2 linked regions of the Psychroserpens ponticola genome follow. The protein of the gene in region 2 interacts with the protein of the main gene of each other region in a pairwise test. Links are inferred from orthologs where the notes say so. Each region holds a gene or a part of one and is shown on either strand. Other genes may lie near its edges. The genes, in order: MUN68_RS07055 and MUN68_RS11690.

Region 1 (11,634 bases), 1.0 Mb from region 2 along the record:
CAATGATACCTAAAGATAAAGGCATAAATAGAAAATTGCCTGCTCCTTGTCCACCAGGAGAAATTTGTGATATAAAAATTAATAAACGTAATATGCTTGAAGTAAGAGTTAATTCTAATAATGAACTCTTTGTTGAGAATAAAGTTATTGTTATTGAAGAATTAAAAGCAATTGCAAAAGAATTTGTAGATAATAATGGTGACAAAACTTGTGACTATTGTCATGGTCTAAATTCTGAAAAATTTTCAGATAATCCTAAGGAAGCTGTTATTTCAATACAAAATGATAAACGAACATCTTATGCGTTTTATATTGAAATTCAAGATGAGCTTACTAAAGCGTATTACGAACTTCGATCAGATTATGCGAAAACAATTTATAACAAATCTGTAAACGAATTAACTAAATATGAGTTATCTGAAGTGAAAAAGGCTTACCCTTTTTTGTTATCTGAAGCAGAATTGAAGTAATTAGTGTTTTAACTTTTCAACTCTATAGCTTATATTAACTTTACTTCTGCCCCATTCTTTTGCTGCGTTAACGTCAGTTCCCATATAAATATCGATTTTGTTTGTCCAACGAGAATGCATTTTGTCCTTCACTAAATAGGTGCCTTCTAAGCCATCTACTTTCACTAATGTATTATGTTTTAAGCCTAATCTCAATAGATCTCTAGATACAGCAATGTAGCGAACTCCAGGCTTTAAACTATCTCCAAAAGCAGTTATATAAGGATTGTTGTTTGTTTGGGAAACTAAAGAATTGTAAGCTGTTGCAGTGACTTCAAGAGTTTTCCATTCAAATATATTAGGAGCTTCATTTTTACAATTAAAGAGTATTAACAAAAGAAGTATTAAAATGCATTTCCAACGTATAACTTTAAAAATCATGTTTAAAGATAAGTGTTTTTGTCAAGTTTTAATTTGTTGAGAAAAAAATCGATATTTATTTGCTTGATATTAATATTATTATTACATTAACCTCATAATCAGTAATTTAAATGCTATGAAAAAAATAGTCTATTTAATCACGTTTTTAGCACTTATTGTAGCTTGTTCTAATGAAAACTCTAACAGCGAAGGTCTTAATGCTAAGCAGAAATTAGAATTTTCTGCCAAGAATTTTGTTAATAGCACAATTGCTTATGACAATAAAGGCGAAATTACATTTGGTGTTACAAAAGATGAATTATACAATTCATTTAATGCTTATGCAACTAAATTTGAAATTGGTTCTCATGCAGAATCTTATTTAATAGAAGACATAGATGGTAAAAATTATATAAGATTTTATCACAAATCTAATAATGGGTTAGAACAAGTATCGACTATTGCTTTAATTAAAAATAAAAACAAAGACTCTTCTTTAATCACCTATAGATCAGGAAGAACAGTATGTACAACTATTGAGTGTGCGAATTGTTGTGGCTGTATACCAGATGGAGATTATTGTACTAAGTGTGAAATTGCTCATCTAGATTGTAAAAGAACAACAACTGGTGGTAGTGATCCTATTTCAGAATAATCGCTATAATTTATTGAATATTTTTAATCTAAATACTTAGAAATTGAAATTTGTTAATGGTTTGAAGTCGATGACACAGATACAAATCATTGTAGTTTTGAATAATTTATAAGTTCAATCACAATATTAATTACAGAAACGACAAGTAAAGCCATTAATATAGAATTAAGCAAAAAAGCTATTGTCTTTTGTTTAGACTTGGGTTCATTTTTAGTTTTTAAAGCAAAAACAAAACCTACAATAGTCATAAAAAACACAAGTAAAATAAGAATTCCGCTTGCGATAGAAAAGAAATTAATTCCGATGACTTCAGAGTTTGCAAGAGATTTTAAAATAATAAAAAGTAGAATCAGTGCAATACTCGTTATCGCAGATTTGATTGCTTTTTTTGTGTTTTGATTATTACTCATAATATATTATTAATAAGCTAACAGTTCTTTTAAGGAATCTTCAAAACGGCCTTTAGCCATGTATTGATCTTCTAACTGATTTATAAACGGAATTGGCGTTTCTAAACTTGCAACACGTTTTACAGGAGCATCTAAGTCTTCAAAACAGTGTTCCATTATTAATGCTGAAATATCACTAGCAATGCCACCAAAAAGAGAATCCTCTTGCAAAACGATTACTTTTCCCGTCTTACGAACAGAATTGTAAATAGTTTCTGTATCTAAAGGTTGAAGTGTTCTTAAATCAATTAAATCTGCGCTAATATCACTATTGTTAACTAAGGTTTCTAAAGCCCAATGAATTCCAGCTCCATAAGAAATTATGGTGATATCATTTCCTTCTTTTAAAAGTGCCGCTTTACCAAATGGGATGGTATAATAATCTATAGGAACATCTTGTCGAATACTTCTGTATAAGGCTTTATGCTCAAAAAACAATACAGGATTTGGATCATTTATAGCTGTTGCTAATAAGCCTTTTGCATCGTAAGGAAATGCTGGATAAACAACTTTTAAACCAGGCGTCTTGGTAAACCATGCTTCATTAGTTTGCGAGTGAAATGGTCCAGCTGCTACGCCTCCACCACAAGGCATTCTTAAAACAACATCAGCTTGTTGATTCCAGCGATAGTGAGATTTAGCTAAATAATTGACTACAGGATTAAACCCTGAAGTCACAAAATCTGCAAATTGCATTTCTACTACAGATTTTATACCAGCAATAGATAATCCCATTCCAGCTTCTACAATAGCTGATTCACAAATTGGAGTATTTCTAACACGTTCTTTACCAAACTCTTTCACGAAACCATCTGTGATTTTAAAAACGCCACCATATTCTGCAACATCTTGGCCCATAATTACAAGATCTTTATGTTGTTGCATCGATTGTTTTAACCCTTGAGAAATGGCATCAATTAACCGAAGTTCTTCTGTTTCTGAATTAGGATTAACCTCCTTGTATTCAAATGGTTTGTATATGTCATTTAATTCAGTGGTTAAATCAGCAACAATTGGTGCTTCATCGAAAGCAATTTGCAAGTTCTCATTAATTTCATGTACAAAGCCTTCTTTGATAGCAACGACTTGTTTTTCAGTTAAAATCTTTTCATCTTTTAAGTAAGCTTGAAAGTTTTCTAAAGGATCTTTTTTAGCCCACTCTTGCAGTAATGCTTTAGGAACATATTTAGTGCCACTCGCCTCTTCATGACCACGCATTCTAAACGTTTTAAATTCTACAAGAATTGGTCTTGGTCGTTTGCGAATGCTTTGTGCTAATTTTTTTATTTTAGAATAGACTTCAATGACATTATTTCCATCAAGTATAAAAGATTCCATACCATAACCTTTTCCTCGATCGGCAATATCTTTACATCTATATTGTTCATTGGTTGGTGTTGATAATCCGTAACCATTATTTTCAACACAAAATAATACAGGTAATTGCCAAACAGATGCTACATTTAATGCTTCATGGAAATCGCCTTCGCTCGTTCCTCCTTCACCAGTAAATACAGCAGTAACTTGCTTTTTGTTTTTCAATAAACTAGCTAAAGCTATACCATCTGCAACACCTAATTGTGGTCCGAGATGAGAAATCATTCCAACAATATTGTACTCTTGAGTTCCAAAATGAAATGAACGATCACGCCCTTTAGTAAATCCATTTGCTTTGCCTTGCCATTGGCTAAATAATCGATGCAATGGAATGTTTCTTGAAGTAAATACGCCTAAATTCCTGTGCATTGGCAAAATGTATTCTTCATTGTCTAAAGCCATTGTAACACCAACAGAAATTGCTTCTTGTCCAATACCTGAAAACCATTTAGAAATTTTACCTTGACGCAACAAAATAAGCATTTTCTCTTCTATTAACCTAGGCTTAAGCATGTTCTTGTAAAGCTTTAATAGCGTTCGGTCATCTACATTTTTTTTGTCAAAAGTAATTGTACTCCTTGTGGAAGTCAGCATAGTAATTCGAATTGTATTTATAAATCAAATGTAATTAAAAATTGATTGAAATGTCTTTAAACCGTATTTTTTTTAAGCACATAAAACCTATATGAATTTACCGATGTTTTCATTATTTTTGCAGTAAAGCAAGTAATACTTAAATTTTAATCATGGAAAGAATACCTAGTGTTAATCTTGAAGATTTTATTTCAGGAGACCAAAATAGAAAACAAAAATTTATTGATGAAATAGGAAAAGCATACGAGGAGATAGGTTTTGTAGCTTTAAAAGGTCATTTTTTAAATGATGCTTTATTGGACAGTTTATATACTGAGGTAAAAAATTTTTTCACCTTACCAATTGATGCGAAACGCAAATATGAAATTGAAGGTATTGGTGGTCAGCGTGGTTATGTCTCTTTCGGAAAAGAAAGTGCTAAAGGGAAAAAAGAAGGTGATTTAAAAGAATTTTGGCATTTCGGACAATATGTTGATGATGATCCAGAACGCGCGAAAGAATATCCTGAAAATGTTGATGTAAAAGAATTACCTGAATTCAATAGCGTTGGTAAAGAAACCTATGCCATGCTTGAAAAAACAGCAAAGTATGTTTTAAGAGCTTTAGCTTTGTATTTGGATTTAGAAGAGACATATTTTGATGATTATATTCATAATGGGAATTCAATTTTAAGACCAATTCACTATCCTCCAATTAATTCAGAACCTAAAAATGCAGTTCGTGCTGCTGCTCATGGTGATATTAATTTAATTACTTTATTAATGGGTGCTCAAGGACGTGGATTACAAGTTCAAAATCATAAACAAGAATGGATTGATGCAATTGCAGAACCAGACGAATTAATGATTAATGTAGGTGATATGTTATCAAGACATACAAATAACAAATTGAAATCGACAATACATCGCGTTGTGAATCCTCCAAGAGAACTTTGGGGAACATCTCGTTATTCTATTCCATTTTTTATGCATCCAATTAGCGAAATGAAATTAGATGTTTTAGAGAGTTGTATTGATGATGAAAACCCAAAACAGTTTGATGATATAACTGCTGGAGAGTTTTTAAATGAACGTCTAATTGAGCTAGGCCTTAAAAAATAATAATTTTGTCACATCGAGAGCAGTCGAGTTGTTCTAAAATAGTTCTCGACTAGAATTGAACTGATTTGAGTAACTAAATTATGGATTTACAAGATCAATTAAAAAACCTATTCCCAGATCACGTTTCAAAGGAAGATCCTAAAGAAAAGGATGTGCAAAAACAAGACATTTGGTTGCAAGACGATCCTATTATTTGCAAATATGAAAAACGAAAAGGAAAACCAATTACCATTTTAGAAGGGTATACAGGAGCAGATAAAGATTTTAAATTGCTTGCCAAAGAGCTTAAACAAAAGTTAAGTGTTGGTGGTAGTTTTAAAGATAATAAAATCATCATTCAAGGTGATTATAGAGATAAAATTATGCAGATGCTAAAGGAAAAAGGATTTGCAGTTAAACGTGTAGGAGGATAATTATGAATAAAGCACTTCATATTACAAATGGGAACTCTTTAACTAATGTTCTTAAAGAATTAGAAATTAAAGGTGATATCTTGACTTGGCAAGAAATGCTTTGCGAAGGGCCAACTATTGCGCATATTGATTCAGACGAGTTTATAGAAGTGCGACAACAATTTTTAAGTGATTTTTATAATATTGAAATTAATGAAAAGGAACTTAAAAAGGAAATAAACAAATTAAATGCTATTGAAGATTATACCGAAATCATATTATGGTTTGAATTTGATTTATTTTGTCATATAAATCTTCTTGGAGTATTGAGTTTATTACATCAAAAAGAGATTAACCTTCCACTCTATTTAGTTTGTAGTGGACGAATAGAAGGTGATAAAAACCTTAAAGGTTTATCTGAACTTTCTACAGAACAACTCTATAAACATTATGATGAGCGTATTCAATTAACAGAAAAAGATAAAGACCTTGCCATTACGTTATGGAGAACTTATTGTGGTAAAGATCATAATTTGTTCAAACCGTATATTGTTCAAGAATCCTCATTTAAATATCTTAGTAATTGTTTAAAAGCACATTTAAGACGCTTTCCAGATTCTAGAAGCGGATTAAATATTTTGGAAAAGAACATATTAGAAATCGTTAGAGATAACGACATAAAATCTAAGCATCATTTATTAGGTTACATCATGAATTATCAAGGGTTTTATGGTTATGGAGATTTACAATTGGATCGTATGATACATCAATTATCTCTGTTTTTTGATATTAATGAAACTCAATTAAAACTCAATAGAAAAGGTCATGAAGCCTTAGTTAAAATTCATAATTTCTCAGTAGAGATTAATAACAATATGACCTATGGAGGATTGAATCGATTAGATTTTCAATTCAATAAAGAAGAAAATAAACTTGTAAAAACAAATATTAATGTCCATTAAAAATTCTGAATTAATACTAAATCCCGATGGCAGTGTTTATCATTTAAATCTTAAACCTGAAAACATTTCTGACACTATTATTTTTGTTGGAGATCAAGATCGTGTTGAAAAAATCACGAAGCATTTTGATCGTATTGAGTTTAGTACTCAAAAAAGGGAGTTTAAAACACAAACTGGATATTATCAAGAGAAACGAATTACGGTAATTTCAACAGGTATAGGACCAGATAATATTGATATTGTATTGAATGAATTGGATGCATTGGTCAATATTAACCTACAAACTAGACAGCCAAAAACTGACTTGACGAGTTTGAAAATTGTTAGAATTGGTACTTCGGGTTCATTACAAGCTGATATTCCTGTAGATGCATTTGTAATCAGTACTCATGGATTGGATATAAACGGAATGTTGCATTTTTATCAAATAGATGACATTTGTAATCCAGAAGTAGAAGATGCTTTTATTGCACATACCAATTGGGATAAAAATAAAGCAAGACCAATTGTTATTAATAATAGTAAGTATTTAGAAAACCATTTTGATAGTGATCAAGTGTTTAAGGGTATGACAGGAACTGCAGGTGGATTTTATGGTCCACAAGGAAGAGTGCTAAGATTACCATTGAAAGATGCAACGCTCAATTCTAAATTAGATGTATTTTCATATAAAGATTTTAGGATAACAAATTTTGAAATGGAAACTTCTGTTATATATGGTTTGTCTAAATTATTAGGTCATGAAGCGCTTTCATTAAATGCTATTATTGCAAATCGACCAAATGGAGATTTCAGTAAAGACCCAAAACAGACTGTAGAAAATCTAATTAATTATGCATTAGAGCGCATTATAAATATATAATTAATTCAAATCTTCTTAACTTCATTCCTAGAACTAAAATATGAAACGAATAAATATTGGTGGAGTTCCTGAGCATTTTAATTTAGCTTGGTATTTAACGCTTAAAAACGGAGAGTATAAAAATGAAGGAATCAATCTAAGATGGAAAGATTACTTTGGAGGCACAGGAGCTATGAATAAGGGCTTACGTGAAGGCGAGATTGATATGGCAGTTATACTAACCGAAGGTATCATTAAAGATATTATAGATGGCAATCCTAGTAAAATAGTCCAAACGTTTGTGCAATCGCCATTAATTTGGGGAATTCATGTAGCACACAATTCTGATTTTGAATCGATTGAAGATTTAAAAGGAAAAAAAGCAGCAATTAGCAGATATGGTTCTGGCTCACATTTGATGGCATTTATAAATGCTGAAAGCAATAATTGGAACCTTGAAGAGGACCTTGATTTTGAGGTTATAAAAAATCTTGATGGCGCAGTTGAAGGCTTAACAAATGGTGTTGCAGATTATTTTATGTGGGAAAAATTCACAACAAAACCAATAGTTGATGAAGGCGTTTTTAGGCGTATAGCTAATTGCCCTACGCCATGGCCTTGTTTTGTAATAGCTGTGAATAATGAGTTTTTTGAAAATAATAAAGAAGACGTTAAAACTATTTTAAACATCATTAACAACACTACAAGTGAGTTTAAATCTATTCCAAGTATTGATGTTACAATTGCTAACAGATATGATCAAAGGTTAGAAGATGTACAAGAATGGTTGTCATTAACAGAGTGGTCACAAGATGTAATAGATGAAGCAACCATCATGACTGTTCAAGAAAAACTATTAGAGTTGGATATTATTCCAAAATCCATTGACTATTCTGATTTGATTCACGATTTAAAGTAAGTTTAATGGTAGGAGTTTTATTTATAAGGCTGTTATATTAGTGAAAATTAGTTCAAATGAAAATTAACAAAACTTTAATGTTTTGGCTCATAAGTTTCTATTATTCAAAAATTTAGTTACATTTGTTGTATCCTGAACCTACTAATAACTTAACAATACTTGAAGAATATGATAATGATTATTACTTTGATTCTATGTTTCTTAGTTACTATAAATTTCTTACTTCTTATATTCAGTTGTAATAAAACTGGAAAGAAAAGTACTAAGGAAAAACCTATTATACTTAATTCTGGTAAATCCTCAATTCCTAACAAACAAATTGCAAGAACTCATCTTGCACCAACAGGAAGTTAAACTATTAAATACTTTTTAATTTTACAGTCTTATTCCCAATTTATAGGTTCATATCCTTTTTCTGTTAAATACAAATTAGCTTTACTAAAATGCTTGTTGTTAAACCAATAGCCTCTATTCGCGCTTAAAGGTGAAGGATGTCCAGATGTTAAAATATGGTGTCTAAATCCATCAATAAATTTCGCTTTTTGTTTCGCAAATCCTCCCCAAAGCAAAAAGACAACTTCTTTTTTTTCTTTGCTAATTATCTTAATTATAGCATTTGTGAAATTTTCCCAGCCCTTTTTTTGATGGCTACCAGCTTGTTGAGCTCTAACCGTAAGCGTTGCATTTAATAATAAAACACCTTGTTTTGCCCAGCGTTCAAGATTACCAGATTCTGGATATTGCAAGCCTAAATCACGTTCAATTTCTTTAAAAACATTAACTAATGAAGGTGGATGTGAAACCGTGTCATTTACAGAAAAACAAAGCCCATTAGCTTGACCTTCACCATGATAAGGGTCTTGACCAATAATAACTATTTTTACATCATTAAAATGGCAATTATTTAAAGCTGAAAAAATCTGATTTTTTATTGGATAGCAGTTGTGAAGCAAATATTCAGTCTCAACAAAAGCTAAAAGATCTTTAAAGTAAGGTTTATCGAATTCGTCAATTAGTATGTTTTTCCAGCTTTCGTGTATGTTTACCTTCATTTTATCTAAAAAAATATACTATTATCTAAAATATGAATAATGTCATAAAATTGTATTGACAAATATACTATATTCGTTTGCGTAAAATCTGCAATCATGGAAAAAGCGATTATTGAAAGAGTACAAAATATTTTAAATAAGCCTTTACAGGACATCAAAACTATCGAGAAAATTTCTCATGATGCTTTTTTTAAAGACTATTTAAAAAAGAACACTCCAGTTAAAATCACTAAAATGATGGACCATTGGAAAGCAAGAGAGCTTTGGTCTTTAGATTACTTTGAAAAAATTGGTAAAGACAAAGAGACTTATATGTATAAAGGTAACATTAGACAGAATGATACCAATTGGCATTTTGGAGCTTTTCAGGATTATTTAAATGAAATCCGAAGTGAAAATACAGATACGTATTTGGGCAATATGCCAATTGCAGCAATGTTCCCTGAACTTTTAGAACATGTTGACTTTTCATTGATTTCAAAAAATACAGTTAGAAACTCAACATCGCTTTGGATTGGACCTCCAGGAACGTTAACGGGTTGGCATACAGATCGTCTTGCTAATAATATTTTGGCTTTAATTGAAGGGCGAAAATTAGTGTTTTTAGTAAATCCTAAAGATTCAAACGACATGTATCCTAGCGAAAAATATGAGCCAGGCTCACGTTTGAGTGATGTGAATATGGAAGATTTTAACGCCTCTAAACATGCCAAGTTTAAAGATGTAAATGTGCAATACACCATTATTAATCCTGGTGAAATGCTCTTTATTCCTCAGACTTGGTGGCATTGTGTTTATGGATTGGATGTTTCTATAAGCTCTAATAATTTTGCCTTTACTCCTATTGATAATTTTAAAATGAAAACTTCTGAACTTATTAAACGTAAGCTTCATAATATGGGATTATACAGTACTAAAAACTGTGTTTGTCATTATATCAATGATGAAGGAAAACGTGTTATTCGTTAATTTGATTTCGCCTAAATATTTCATTTTATTACTAAATCATTAATAGGTACCTTTGCAGCTTTATTAGTTTTCAGGGAAAATAATTAATGATTAATATTCACGATAAAACATTACAAGACATTGAATTCTACACGGTTTTACAACAAGTGTCAGAATTATGTATAACAGATTTAGGTAGAGTTGAAACTCTAAAAATCAAACCTTATTCTACCAAAGAAAATGTGTTTGAGTCTTTGCAGTTTACTCATGAATTTGTCTCTTCGTTTTATAATGATAACCGCATTCCAAATCACGGTTTTGAGCCTATAACAAAAGAACTCAAACTTTTAAAAATTGAAAACTCTTATTTAGAAACTAAAAGTTTCCAAAAAATTGCATCCATAACAATTAGAATTACAGATATTCTTAAGTTTTTGAAGACATTTGAAGAATATTATCCTTCGTTATTCAAGTCTACTTCTTCTATTGAAATTATACCTCATCTTGTTTCTGAAATTGATGCCATAATTGATCGTTTTGGAGATGTAAAAGATAATGCAACAGATGCATTGTATCAATTGCGGCAATCCATAAATATGGTGAGAGGAAAGATTAATCAAAGCTTTACTTCTGCATTAAATACCTATCATAATTTAGATTATTTAGATGATATTAGAGAATCTGTAGTTGAAAACAAACGTGTACTTGCTGTTAAAGCGATGTACAGACGAAAGGTTAAAGGTAGTATCATGGGAAGTAGTAAAACTGGAAGTATCGTTTACATTCAGCCAGAAACTACGTTTCAATATGCAAGAGAACTTAATAATCTTGAATTTGAAGAAGGTGAAGAAATCGATAAAATTTTACGTAATCTAACTGAATATATAAGACCTTATACTACTGCATTAGAAACCTATCAACTGTTTTTAGCGACATTAGATGTTATTTATGCTAAAGCAAAATATGCGCAATCTATAAATGGAATTCTTCCTGAAATAAATGACGATAAAGTTTATGAAGTTAAAGAAGCTTTTCATCCTTTACTCTATTTGTCTAACAAAAGTCAAGGGAAGAAAACCTATTCTCAATCGATAGTACTTCATCCAGAAAATAGAATCATTGTCATTTCTGGCCCTAATGCTGGTGGAAAAAGTATCACACTTAAAACCATCGGATTATTGCAAGTAATGATTCAATGTGGATTATTAATTCCTGTTCACGAAAAAAGTACCATCTGTCTGTTTGATAGAATTATAAGTGATATTGGTGATAATCAATCTATCGAAAATCATTTAAGCACTTACAGTTACCGATTAAAACAAATGAATTATTTTCTTAAGAAATGTAATAAAAACACATTATTCTTGATTGATGAATTTGGAACAGGTAGTGATCCTGAACTTGGAGGTGCTTTGGCTGAAACGTTTCTTGAAGAGTTTTATCATCGTAATGCCTACGGAATTATAACAACCCACT
Region 2 (11,602 bases):
GCTGCCAATCAAGAGACTTTATCAATAGCAAAAACGTGGTTGATTCCTATAGTAGAATTAAGTGTGCTTTCCATAATTATTCTGAAGGTGAGAAAAGCCATTCAACACTATAAAAAAGTAGCTAACAACCATCAGGATTTCTATAGCATTCTTCAAGACACTTGTAAATCAATATTTCCTGAAGTACCAGCAAAGTTAGCAGCAAATGAAATTGCACTCATTTATTATGGTTTTTTTAATTTAAAAAAAACTAATCTTAAATCTAATGAGTATACAAATTATAAAGGTTCAGGTATTTTATCGACACTTGTTGCAGTGATTTTTTTGGTTGCAATTGAAATGGTAACCATTCATCTTCTAGCTGTAAAATGGAATACAACATTTGCTTGGATTTTAACGGGTTTGAGCATCTACTCAGCTTTACAAATTATTGGAATTATAAGATCGGTTCCAAAACGACCAATTGCAATCAATGATAACGAATTAATACTCCGTTTCGGAATACTTAGTGAAACAATTATTCCTATTGAAGACATCGAAACAATTGCATTGGCAGATTCATCGGATTTTGATAAAGAAAAATCAACTAAAACATTATCTCTTCTTGGTGAATTAGAAAACAGTAACGTTGTCATTCAGTTAAAAACACCTCAGCACTTGCATTTTATCTACGGAAAATCAAAAACGTATACAAAACTATTATTTTTTGTTGATGATAATCAGTCGTTTAAAATTAAAGTAGAAAAGCTACTTTCAAGATAGATGACTTATGAAATTCGTTTAGAAATTTCTTCGAGAGATTTTAAGCTAACCAATCTTTAAACTCTTTAACGCGCTCTCTTGCTACTATTATGTCTTGCTCATTAAAGGTGTTTAGTTTTATTTGCAATCTGGAGTTTGTATAACTTACCATATCTTTAATTGCATTCACATTGACATAAAACTTTCGACTGATTCTAAAAAACTTATGTGGCTCTAACTCATCTTCTAATTGTTCAAGAGTGGTATCTAACAAATAATTTCGTCCTTCAGAAGTATAAGCATAAGTACCTTTGTTTTCGCTATAGAAACATTCGATATCATCAATATTTATGAGTTTTAAATGCTGACCAACTTTAACAGAAAAACGTTTTTTATATTCACGTTCTATCGGATTTACCAATAGCTTTTTTATATCATTAAAATCTAAAGTAACCGATTGTTGTTCAGGTATACGCTCTTTATATTTTGAAACTGCTCTTGTCAAATCATCTTCATCAATCGGTTTCAATAAATAATCAATGCTGTTGAGTTTAAATGCCTGTAATGCGTATTCATCGTAAGCTGTAGTAAAAATTACTGCGGAATTAATATCAATCGTTTCAAAAATTTCAAATGATAAACCATCACTCAATTGAATATCTAAAAAAATCAAATCAGGATGTTCATTGTTTTGAAACCAATCAATAGATTCTTCGACAGAATGTAACATCGTTTCAGCTTCCATTTGCAATTCTGTTAACATACGTTGCAGTCGTCTAGCCGAAGGTTTTTCGTCTTCAATAATAATGATACTCATTCTCTAAATTTATCTTTTATTAATAATTATTCGTAACGCTTAATTTCGTTAGAATCTTTGTCCATCAGTTCTTTAATTTTCTTAGTCTCCCAATTTTTTCCAAAAATCAAACTTGGTAAAAACACAGAACCAGCATGTGATAGCAAACCAACTCCCCAAAAAGAAAATGTGATAAAATTACGCCATTGAAAATAGCTTTCTCCATCATTTAAATTTTGAATATTTATATAAACAAAAACTAAATTAACTAATGTAAAAATTAAGGCATGTGTGTAAAAGCCTTTAATTCGTTTGACTCTTTTTTCAGCAATTTGGTATCGCTGTTTTTGATTAAAATGATTATTATCCATTATTCCCAATACTTATTATCTTTTTCCATCATCTCCTTAATTTTACGTTCTTCCCAATTCTTTCCGAAGAAAAAATTAGGTCCAAAAACGCCTAGGAAGTGAAAGGCTAATCCGATTCCCCAAAAAAATGCTGTAGAGAATGTTCCGAAGCTAAAAAACTTCACTCCATTACTGGTTATTAAAATGATAATAAATATATTCACAATCACATAAGACGCCAAATGCCAGTAAAATCCCATGATTGCTTTTACCCTTTTTTTAGCTCTTAAATATGCCTCTTCTTTTTTCCATGCATTTTCGGCCCTATTGTTTTCGTAAGGTTCTATATTATTTTCCATGATCATTTATTCTTTATGATTAAAAAAACGTGCTTCCTCTTCCAAACATTCTTGAAGCTTTCTGCTTTCCCAGTTTTTACCTAAGAAATAATCAAATCCATAAACTGAGAATGCATGAAATGTTATTCCAATTCCCCAAATCAGCCATACTGCTACTGTTCCGAAGTCAAACAAAGCTTCCTGTAATGTTTTTCCTTCATCTAAATCATCAATGATCTTTATAGTCGTTATAGTTGTATTAAAAATAACATAACCCATAAAATGTATATAAAACGCTCTTAGATTATCTACTTTATCTTTTATTTTTTTATATCTATATACTTCTGTAAAATTTCCCATGGCTTTAAAATTAATTCCAACGTTTTTCTTCTTCTTCACGCATAAATTTTTCAATTTTACGTTTTTCCCATCCATTACCTAATACACCATCATTGACATACACTTTGTAGGCATGAAATGCTAATCCCATTCCCCAACCGAGCATTGGAAACCAAAACCATTGAATGGTATGTGGAGTGTATCGAAACCAAATAAAAATTAAAAATGGTATGACGATACAGTATGAGATTAAACTATAATAAAACTCTTTCATGTCTTCTACACGCTTACGTGCTCTAACATATCTGTCGTCAAATTGTGTTTTTGGTTCTATTGTTCTCATGATTGATACTTGTTTTGTAAGCATTGGAATTGCAACTGCAAAACTACTAGCTTGTTGATTGATTGATACTGTTTTATTTGATAGTAATTGATAGCGCTGTTTGATGTTTTCTAAACCTACACCACTACTCTTTTTCACGATTTGTTTTGGTTGAAGGTTATTCTCTACAATGAGCATGCCTTCAGATTCATAAATCTTAATATGCAAAGGCTTACTACTCGTCACCATATTATGCTTTACTGCATTTTCTAATAGTAATTGTAATGATAAAGGAACCACCTTACTTTCTGAATTTGAAGCTCTATCTGGAATTTCGAATATAATGCTGTCTTCAAAACGCATTTTTAAAAGTGACATATAGGTTCTGGCAAAGTTTAATTCTTCATCTACAGTAATTAAATCTTTATTCTTTTGTTCTAAAACGTAGCGATATACTTTTGATAGAGACGTTGTAAACTTTTGTGCATTTTTTGGATTTTCTTCAATTAAACTAGTTAATACATTTAAACTATTAAACAAAAAGTGCGGATCTAATTGATTTTTCAAAGCATCAAACTTGGCGCTTGCCGTTCCAGCAATGACCTTTTGTTCTTTTATTTTATTTTTCTGATATCTATTATAGAAAAATATAACATGAAATATTGAGACAATAGTTAGCGTAATCCACACGCCAAAAGTGTAACCTTGCCAAGTCTCATTTTTAATAAATGTTTCAAAAGAAACATCGTATAAAAAGACAGATGTTAAAGCTCTTAAAAAGAACAAACCAATAAGTGTAATCATTGTTGAACCTGCGATTCCTATTAAAACACGTTTAATGGTATCTCCTTTTTTCCATGTACGACGCTCCATATAATCAAAGAATGCCATATTAGAATAGCCTAAAACAAAAGCATACAATTGATAGAATCCAAAATCAATTAAAAACTCACTGACTGTCTTATAATCAAATCCTCCAGAAAGCATATTGCCAATAACGTAGACAACGCTTCCGATGATTAAAGTAATAATGATATTTTTAGCTGATTTTGTCATAATAATTTATTCTTTACAAGATGTTACAACTTGTTCTGCACGTCCTTTTCCCCAATTAGGATGAAATTCACTTTCAGGTTTAAAGTTAGTAAAAAGTTCAATTGATTTTTCTATTTCAGTACAAAACGGTTTTGTGTCTTGTCCGAAATATTTAGCACTTCCCATTCCCCATTCTGCTTTACTAAACACAACTCTTGGGTTTTCAGGAGCCATAGCAGATGCCTTACTATATAGTTCAGTAATTTTTCCAGAATATTTCATTCCGTATGTCATACCATCAAAAGACACCCAATTGGTTAACACATGTGCTTGCAATACCAAAATCTCAGGATTATCTTTGCTAATCGCCATTGCAGAGTTAAGGTGTTCTTGTGCTTTATCTAATTGTGCTTTTAAAATAGTTTCATCTTTTTGTCCCCAACTTTTTATACTATTAATTTGTGCAATATAATAGTGAGGTAGCCATTGATCAATCTCTGCGTTTGAAATACGTTCAAACATATTTTCTGCTTCATCTGTATTTCCTTCTTGCCAAAGTGAAAATGCTTTTTGCATTCCTTTTTCAAAATTTGTTTGAGCTGGTATAAATCCTGATACTAATACAAATGCGATAATTATTAAATTTTTCATAATATTCATAATATTAAAGTGTTATAGTTTGTGTTATTGATTGATTTTTGATTTCAAATTTAGCGTCTTCCCATTTTGGTGGTCCCATAAACCCTCTAGCATTATTAGAGCATCCATAATCTTCTTTAGGAATGCCTAAAAAATTAGTATCCATTTTTTTATTCTCATTTTCATCGTGAAAAAATGAAATTGCATAAATGCCTTTTGGAACATCTTTAAACGTAATTTCACAACTGTTGTTTTCAATACTACTAATGGTTGATTTGTAGCCTTTATTTAAAAAGGAAGCTTCAGTATTAAATAATGAAATGAATAAATGTCCTGCATTACTATTTAGGTTTACTATTTTTACTGTAACATTTTGTCCTTCTGATTCTTGTGCATAACTAAGTGTTTGACTTAATAAAACGAAAACTATAATTTTTGCTAGTGTACTCATAATATCTTTGTTTTTAATTGATGAGACAAATATCTAGCAGAAGTCTCTATTTTTAAAAAAGGAATTACCGAATTGTGTTTTTTTATGGATGAATTGTAAAACATAGTATACATGTAACAAAAAAGCGCAACTCAATGAGTTGCGCTTTTATATATTATGAGTTCTATTTTAATTAGAACATCTCTCTACCAGAAAAATGAAATGCACCTTCAATAGCAGCATTGTCATCACTATCACTTCCGTGAACTGCATTCTCACCAATAGAAGCAGCATACAACTTACGTATAGTTCCTTCAGCAGCTTCAGCAGGATTTGTAGCTCCAATTAAGGTTCTAAAATCTTCTACAGCATTCTCTTTTTCTAAGATTGCAGCTACGATTGGTCCACGTGTCATGTATTCAACCAATTCTCCAAAGAAAGGTCTTTCATTATGTACAGCGTAAAACGCTTGAGCGTCTGCAGTTGTCATTTGTGTTAATTTCATAGCTACGATTCTAAAACCAGAAGCTGTGATTTTTTCTAAAATTGCACCAATATTCCCTTTTTCAATAGAGTCTGGCTTAAGCATTGTAAATGTTCTATTTGTTGCCATTTGTTTGTTTTAAATTTCGATGCAAAAGTAATGTATTTCTTTAATAATTCGGTATAAACCAATATTAAAAAATTGTATCTTCGTCATCTATGAATAAAGACGATATTAATAGTATTAAAACGCTTTTAAGTTCACCAAAAGCAATTGTAATCATTCCACATAAAAATCCTGATGGAGATGCTATAGGTTCTACACTCGGATTGTATCACTATTTAAAACAATACAATCACAATGTAACTATTATTGCACCTAATGATTATCCTCATTTTTTAAAATGGATGCCTGAAGAACATTCGATTTTAAAATATGACAATAAAAAGGAAGACTGTGATGCTTTAATCTATAATGCTGAACTAATTTTTACTTTAGATTTTAATTCTTTAGGACGCATTGGAAACATGGAAACTGTTGTTTCGAATTCTGAATCCATCAAAATAATGATCGATCACCATCAACAACCTGATGATTATGCCAAGTACATGTATTCTGATGTTTCGATGTCGTCAACATGTGAAATGGTATTCAATTTTATTGAGATGCTAAATGATGTAAATAAAATTAATAGTGACATTGCTACATGCTTATACACTGGCATCATGACAGATACTGGCTCATTTCGTTTTGCTTCAACAACGAGTGCTACACATACTATTATTGGACAATTAATTCAGAAAGGCGCAAACAATTCTGAAATACATAATAACATTTATGACACCAATAGCTATGCAAGATTACAATTACTTGGAAGAGCGCTAAGCAACCTAAAAGTAATTCCTGAATACAGAACTGCGTATATCACATTAACTCAAGAAGAGCTGAACACATTCGACTTTAAAAAAGGGGACACCGAAGGTTTTGTAAACTACGGATTATCTTTAAAAGGTATCATTTTTGCTGCCATTTTTATTGAAAGCCATCAAGATGAAATTATAAAAATATCCTTGAGAAGTAAAGGTGATTTTTCAGTAAATGAATTATCAAGAGCACATTTTCATGGTGGTGGACATACAAATGCTGCTGGAGGAAAAAGTGACTTAAATCTCAAAGAAACCATTGAAAAATTTATTAGTATCTTGCCAACTTATAAAAAAGACCTCTATTTTTAATGAAACCTATAGTCATTTTACTAATAATAAGTTTAATTTTTAGCTGTAAATCTCCAGATGCGAGACGACCAGAATCTGTTCAGTCTGGTTCTTTCTATGAAGTTTCAGCTGAAAGAAATATTAAACTAAACAAAAAAGAACAAGCACTAATACAAAAAATAATAGATCGTAATCCTGATCAAGAATACATCGCTTCAAAAAGCGGATTTTGGTATTTTTACAACTCAAAAATAGAACTAGATACGATAACACCGCAGTTTGGTGATATCGTCAATTTTAAATACAATATTAAAGATCTTAATGAGAATACTATTTACTCTGAAGACGACATAAGAACTCAAAATTATGTCATGGATAAAGAGGAATTATTTACAGGGCTTCGTGAAGGATTAAAACTCATGAAACCTGGTGAAGTCGTGACCTTTTTATTTCCATCTCAAAAAGCCTATGGCTATTATGGAGATACCAATCGTATTGGCACAAATATTCCTTTAATTTGCAAAGTAACCGTAAATACAATTAAACAAAACCAATAATACACTTATGAAATTGATTAGCAAAACTCTACAGCTTTCTATGCTGTTTTTACTTATTACAGCAGCCTCATGTAAAGAAGATCATCCTGATTTAGAAGATGGTCTTTATGCTGAATTTATTACAACTAAAGATACCATGATTGCAAAATTATTTTATGACAAAGTACCTGTTACTGTTGCAAATTTTGTTGCTTTAGCTGAAGGTACACATCCAATGGTTGACGAAGAATTTAAAGGCAAGCCTTATTATGATGGATTAACATTTCATAGAGTTATGAATAACTTTATGATTCAAGGTGGTGATCATACTGCTACTGGTTCTGGCACTCCTGGATATCGTTTTACTGCAGACTTTAGTTCAGAGTTAAAGCATGACAAACCTGGTATTTTATCAATGGCAAATGGAGGTGGCTTTAATACTAATGGAAGTCAGTTTTTTATCACTGAAGTGCCTTATCCTAGTTTAGATGCTTTCAATCCTGATGGCACATTAAAACCATGTGACCAACCAAGAGTGAGTTGTCATTCTGTTTTTGGTGAATTAGTTAAAGGCATTGAGGTTCAAGATTCTATTTCTAATGTAAAAGTTGGAGCAGGTAATAAACCTGAAGTAGATGTTGTAATTACAAAATTAAATATCATCAGAAAAGGATCTGCTGCAAAAGCATTTAATGCCGCTAAAGTTTTTGAAGATGGTTTACCTAAAGTAGAAGCTGGTATCGAAGAAATTAAAGCAGAAGGATTAAGAAAGGCTGAACAGGAACAAAAAGAACGTGAATTAAAGATTGCTACAGCTGCCGAAGATACTAAACCACTACTTGAAGACTATAATTCTAAAAGTACAACTCTAGCTTCTGGACTTAAAAAACATATTATTAAAGAAGGTTCTGGTATAAAACCAAAAATAGGTCAATATGCTATGATTGCTTATGAAGGTTATTTTGTTGATGGTAAATTATTTGATAGTAATTTAGAAACCATTGCTGAAAAATATGGAATGTTAAATCCACAGCGTCAAGCAGCTGGAGCTTATGGCCCAACTAAAATGCAAATCACACCTGATGCACAAATGATTGCTGGATTTAAAGAAGCTATTGCATCTATGGAGATTGGTGAAAAAGCATTTTTCTATATTCCAGCACATCTTGCTTATGGCGAACGTGGTCGAGGAGGAATACCTCCAAATACTGATTTGACATTCGTATTAGAACTGACAGAAATAGCAGAATAAGCACTTGTTATAATCTTTATTGAATAGACAATAAAAATTTTAGTTAATAAAAAAAGCCTTTCATTTTGAAAGGCTTTTTTTATTTATGTCATTCAGAGTAAAACTAAGAATCATTCAAATTAGTCTTGAAATTTTTCATATACGCTCGAAATGACATACATAATTCTACTTATAACTGTTTTTTATTTCTTAGGAATGCGTTTTAGAATCTCTAAAACAAAGTTCCAATATTTTTGTGCTGAAGAAATTTGTGCGCGCTCATCAGGTGAATGTGCTCCTTTAATATTTGGCCCAAAACTAATCATATCCATATTTGGATAATTTGTTCCAAGTATACCACATTCTAATCCTGCGTGACAAGCAGCAACATGAGGTTCTTCATCATTGTTTAATTCTTTATATAAAGGCACCATCACTTTTAAGATGTCTGAATCCATATTTGGTTCCCATCCTGGATAATCACCTCCAAACTCCACTTCACAACCAGTCAATTCAAAAGTTGATCTTAAACCATTTGCCAAATCCCATTTTGAACTTTCAACAGAACTACGTGTTAAACATCCAACTTTAATGTTTCCGTCTTTAACAATAACACGAGCAATGTTATTAGATGTCTCTACCAATTCCGGAATGTCTGGACTCATTCTAAACACGCCATTTAATGCTGCATATAATGCTCTTGTTAAGCCTTCTTGAACACCTAAATCCATGATTTGTTTGGGCGTTTCCGTTTTTGAAACCTCGATTACTAAATCAGGTTCCATGGTTTTATATTCTGTTTTTATCTCGTTTGCTAAATCGTTCATTTCAGACACAAACACGTCTTCGTGCAAAGCATCGATAGCAACAATAGCATTACTTTCTCTTGGAATGGCATTACGTAAACTTCCTCCATCAATTTCAGAAATACGCAATCCAAAATTTTCAAAACCGTCAAATAAGATACGATTCATCATTTTATTTGCATTACCTAAACCTTCGTGAATTTGCATTCCTGAATGACCACCTTGTAAACCTTTAACTGTTACTTTATAACCAATTTTAAACTCTGGAGTTTCTTCTTGCTCATACGTTCTTAAAGCAGTAACATCAACACCACCTGCACAACCTACTCCTATTTCATCATCTTCTTCTGTATCTAGATTTAAAAGAATCTCACCAGAAAGCAATCCACCTTTTAAGCCCATTGCGCCAGTCATACCTGTTTCTTCATCAATCGTGAATAAGGCTTCAATAGCTGGATGCTCAATCTCTGAACTTTCTAAAATAGCCATAATCGTTGCTACACCTAAACCATTATCTGCACCTAAGGTTGTTCCTTTAGCTCTAACCCAATCACCATCAACATACATCTCAATTCCTTGTGTATCGAAATCAAAATCAGTATCGTTATTCTTTTGATGCACCATATCTAAATGGGATTGCATAACGATGGTCTTTCTATCTTCCATTCCTGAGGTTGCAGGCTTTTTAATGATGACATTTCCAACTTCATCTTCAATCGTTTCAAGACCTAAACTAGTTCCGAAGTCTTTCATGAATTGAATCACACGTTCTTCCTTCTTAGATGGTCTTGGAACTGCATTTAAATCAGCAAATTTATTCCAAAGTCCTTTAGGTTCTAATCCTCTTATTTCTGTGCTCATGTTATTCGTTTTTTAGTTTCGCAAAGGTACATCTTTTTAGTATTTTTGAGTCATGTTGAAACACAAAAAAAACCTTATTGCCTTCTCTATTGTTCCTCAGATTATCCTGCTAAAAATTTTGACGAACTATCCAACATTTGTAGAATCTATTTATAGTCATGGTATTTACATTTACATTTCTAAAGGGATGCGTTATGCGTTTGGTTGGTTGCCAATTTCGGTTGGTGATGTCTTATATACATTATTAGGTTTATATGTAATTAGATGGTTTATCGTTAACAGAAAGCGAATCATACAAGAAACGAAACAATGGTTTTTAGATGTACTTTCGGCGCTATCAATTGGATATTTTGCCTTTCATATCTTGTGGGCTTTTAACTATTATAGGTTACCACTTCATGAATCTTTAAACATTGACAACGATTATACGACTGAAGAATTAGTGAGTTTAACAGAACAATTAATAACTAAAGTTAATACCATTCATTTAAGTATTACAACACATGATTCTTTAAAAGTAGAGATGCCTTTTACAAAAGCTGAAGCCTTAAAGATGATACCTGATGGCTATGATGAACTTTCAAAAACATTTCCATATTTAGCTTATCATCCTAGGAGCATTAAAACATCTATTTATAGTTTACCATTAACCTATATGGGATTTTCGGGTTACTTAAATCCGTTTACAAATGAGGCTCAAGTAGATGGATTAATTCCTACTTACAAGTTTCCTACTACTGGAAGCCATGAAGTCGCACATCAATTGGGATACGCTGCTGAAAATGAAGCTAATTTTATTGGTAGTATGGCAGCTATGCAGCATCCAGATCTATATTTTAAATACTCTGGACATGCTTTTGCTTTACGACATTGTCTAAATGAAATTTATAGAAGAGATTTAGAGGTTTATAAAACCATTCTTCCAAAACTTAATATAGGTGTTTTAAAAAATTATAAGGAAGTTAGTGATTTTTGGAATGCATATGAAAACCCGACAGAGCCTATATTTAAAAGCACGTATAATAATTTTCTAAAAGCAAATAATCAATCTTCAGGCATGCAAAGCTATAGTTACATTGTAGCTCTATTAGTTAATTACTACAAATCAAATCCTATGGATTAAAGACTGAAACGTTAAAATATTAATATATACGACATCGTTTTCTTTTAATTTTTATCTTTAGAAACATAATTTTAATCCACTAACTATATGTCTAAAATTCCTCTAAGGGTTTTACTCTTTTTATGCAGTTTTTCTGTATTAGCTCAAGAGTATTTTCCGAAAAATGATGGTGTAAAAACCATTAATTCTAATTTCACAGCATTTACTAATGCAAAGATTCACGTTACACCAAGTCAGGTTATAGATAACGGAACCCTTCTTATTAAAGATGGAAAAGTAGTTGCATCTGGAACACAAGTAACCATTCCAAAAAACACAACGATAGTTAATATTGAAGGTAAAAGTATTTACCCTTCA

What was found.
Region 1: the proteins of MUN68_RS11690 (region 2) and MUN68_RS07055 interact in binary tests that used the Escherichia coli proteins (3 or more experiments, as listed by UniProt). The link is inferred for Psychroserpens ponticola from one-to-one orthologs.

The regions. Positions count from the first base shown.
Region 1 is NZ_CP116221.1:1,587,561-1,599,194, forward strand. What follows is about bases 7,377-10,133. They hold MUN68_RS07055 (uracil-DNA glycosylase), read right to left. Parts: upstream 9,211-10,133; coding sequence 8,542-9,210; downstream 7,377-8,541. Other genes in these bases: MUN68_RS07050 (substrate-binding domain-containing protein), read left to right, coding at 7,377-8,158; MUN68_RS07060 (cupin-like domain-containing protein), read left to right, coding at 9,307-10,133. In the rest of the region: MUN68_RS07005 (ExbD/TolR family protein), read left to right, coding at 1-470; MUN68_RS07010 (3D domain-containing protein), read right to left, coding at 471-890; MUN68_RS07015 (hypothetical protein), read left to right, coding at 1,006-1,524; MUN68_RS07020 (hypothetical protein), read right to left, coding at 1,611-1,934; MUN68_RS07025 (alpha-ketoacid dehydrogenase subunit alpha/beta), read right to left, coding at 1,944-3,944; MUN68_RS07030 (isopenicillin N synthase family dioxygenase), read left to right, coding at 4,097-5,044; MUN68_RS07035 (translation initiation factor), read left to right, coding at 5,125-5,457; MUN68_RS07040 (DUF1835 domain-containing protein), read left to right, coding at 5,460-6,398; MUN68_RS07045 (nucleoside phosphorylase), read left to right, coding at 6,388-7,260; more of MUN68_RS07050, read left to right, coding at 7,301-7,376; more of MUN68_RS07060, read left to right, coding at 10,134-10,179; MUN68_RS07065 (endonuclease MutS2), read left to right, coding at 10,266-11,634. UniProt on the Escherichia coli protein: Excises uracil residues from the DNA which can arise as a result of misincorporation of dUMP residues by DNA polymerase or due to deamination of cytosine.
Region 2 is NZ_CP116221.1:2,609,337-2,620,938, forward strand. What follows is about bases 3,894-6,618. They hold MUN68_RS11690 (nucleoside-diphosphate kinase), read right to left. Parts: upstream 5,604-6,618; coding sequence 5,184-5,603; downstream 3,894-5,183. Other genes in these bases: MUN68_RS11675 (histidine kinase), read right to left, coding at 3,894-3,942; MUN68_RS11680 (tetratricopeptide repeat protein), read right to left, coding at 3,949-4,572; MUN68_RS11685 (DUF2141 domain-containing protein), read right to left, coding at 4,586-5,011; MUN68_RS11695 (DHH family phosphoesterase), read left to right, coding at 5,693-6,618. Also shown: MUN68_RS11650 (hypothetical protein), read left to right, coding at 1-762; MUN68_RS11655 (LytR/AlgR family response regulator transcription factor), read right to left, coding at 803-1,558; MUN68_RS11660 (2TM domain-containing protein), read right to left, coding at 1,585-1,908; MUN68_RS11665 (2TM domain-containing protein), read right to left, coding at 1,908-2,246; MUN68_RS11670 (2TM domain-containing protein), read right to left, coding at 2,253-2,624; more of MUN68_RS11675, read right to left, coding at 2,596-3,893; more of MUN68_RS11695, read left to right, coding at 6,619-6,709; gliding motility-associated peptidyl-prolyl isomerase GldI, read left to right, coding at 6,709-7,245; MUN68_RS11705 (peptidylprolyl isomerase), read left to right, coding at 7,253-8,476; MUN68_RS11710 (aminoacyl-histidine dipeptidase), read right to left, coding at 8,659-10,122; MUN68_RS11715 (DUF3810 domain-containing protein), read left to right, coding at 10,241-11,245; MUN68_RS11720 (amidohydrolase family protein), read left to right, coding at 11,333-11,602. UniProt on the Escherichia coli protein: Major role in the synthesis of nucleoside triphosphates other than ATP. The ATP gamma phosphate is transferred to the NDP beta phosphate via a ping-pong mechanism, using a phosphorylated active-site intermediate.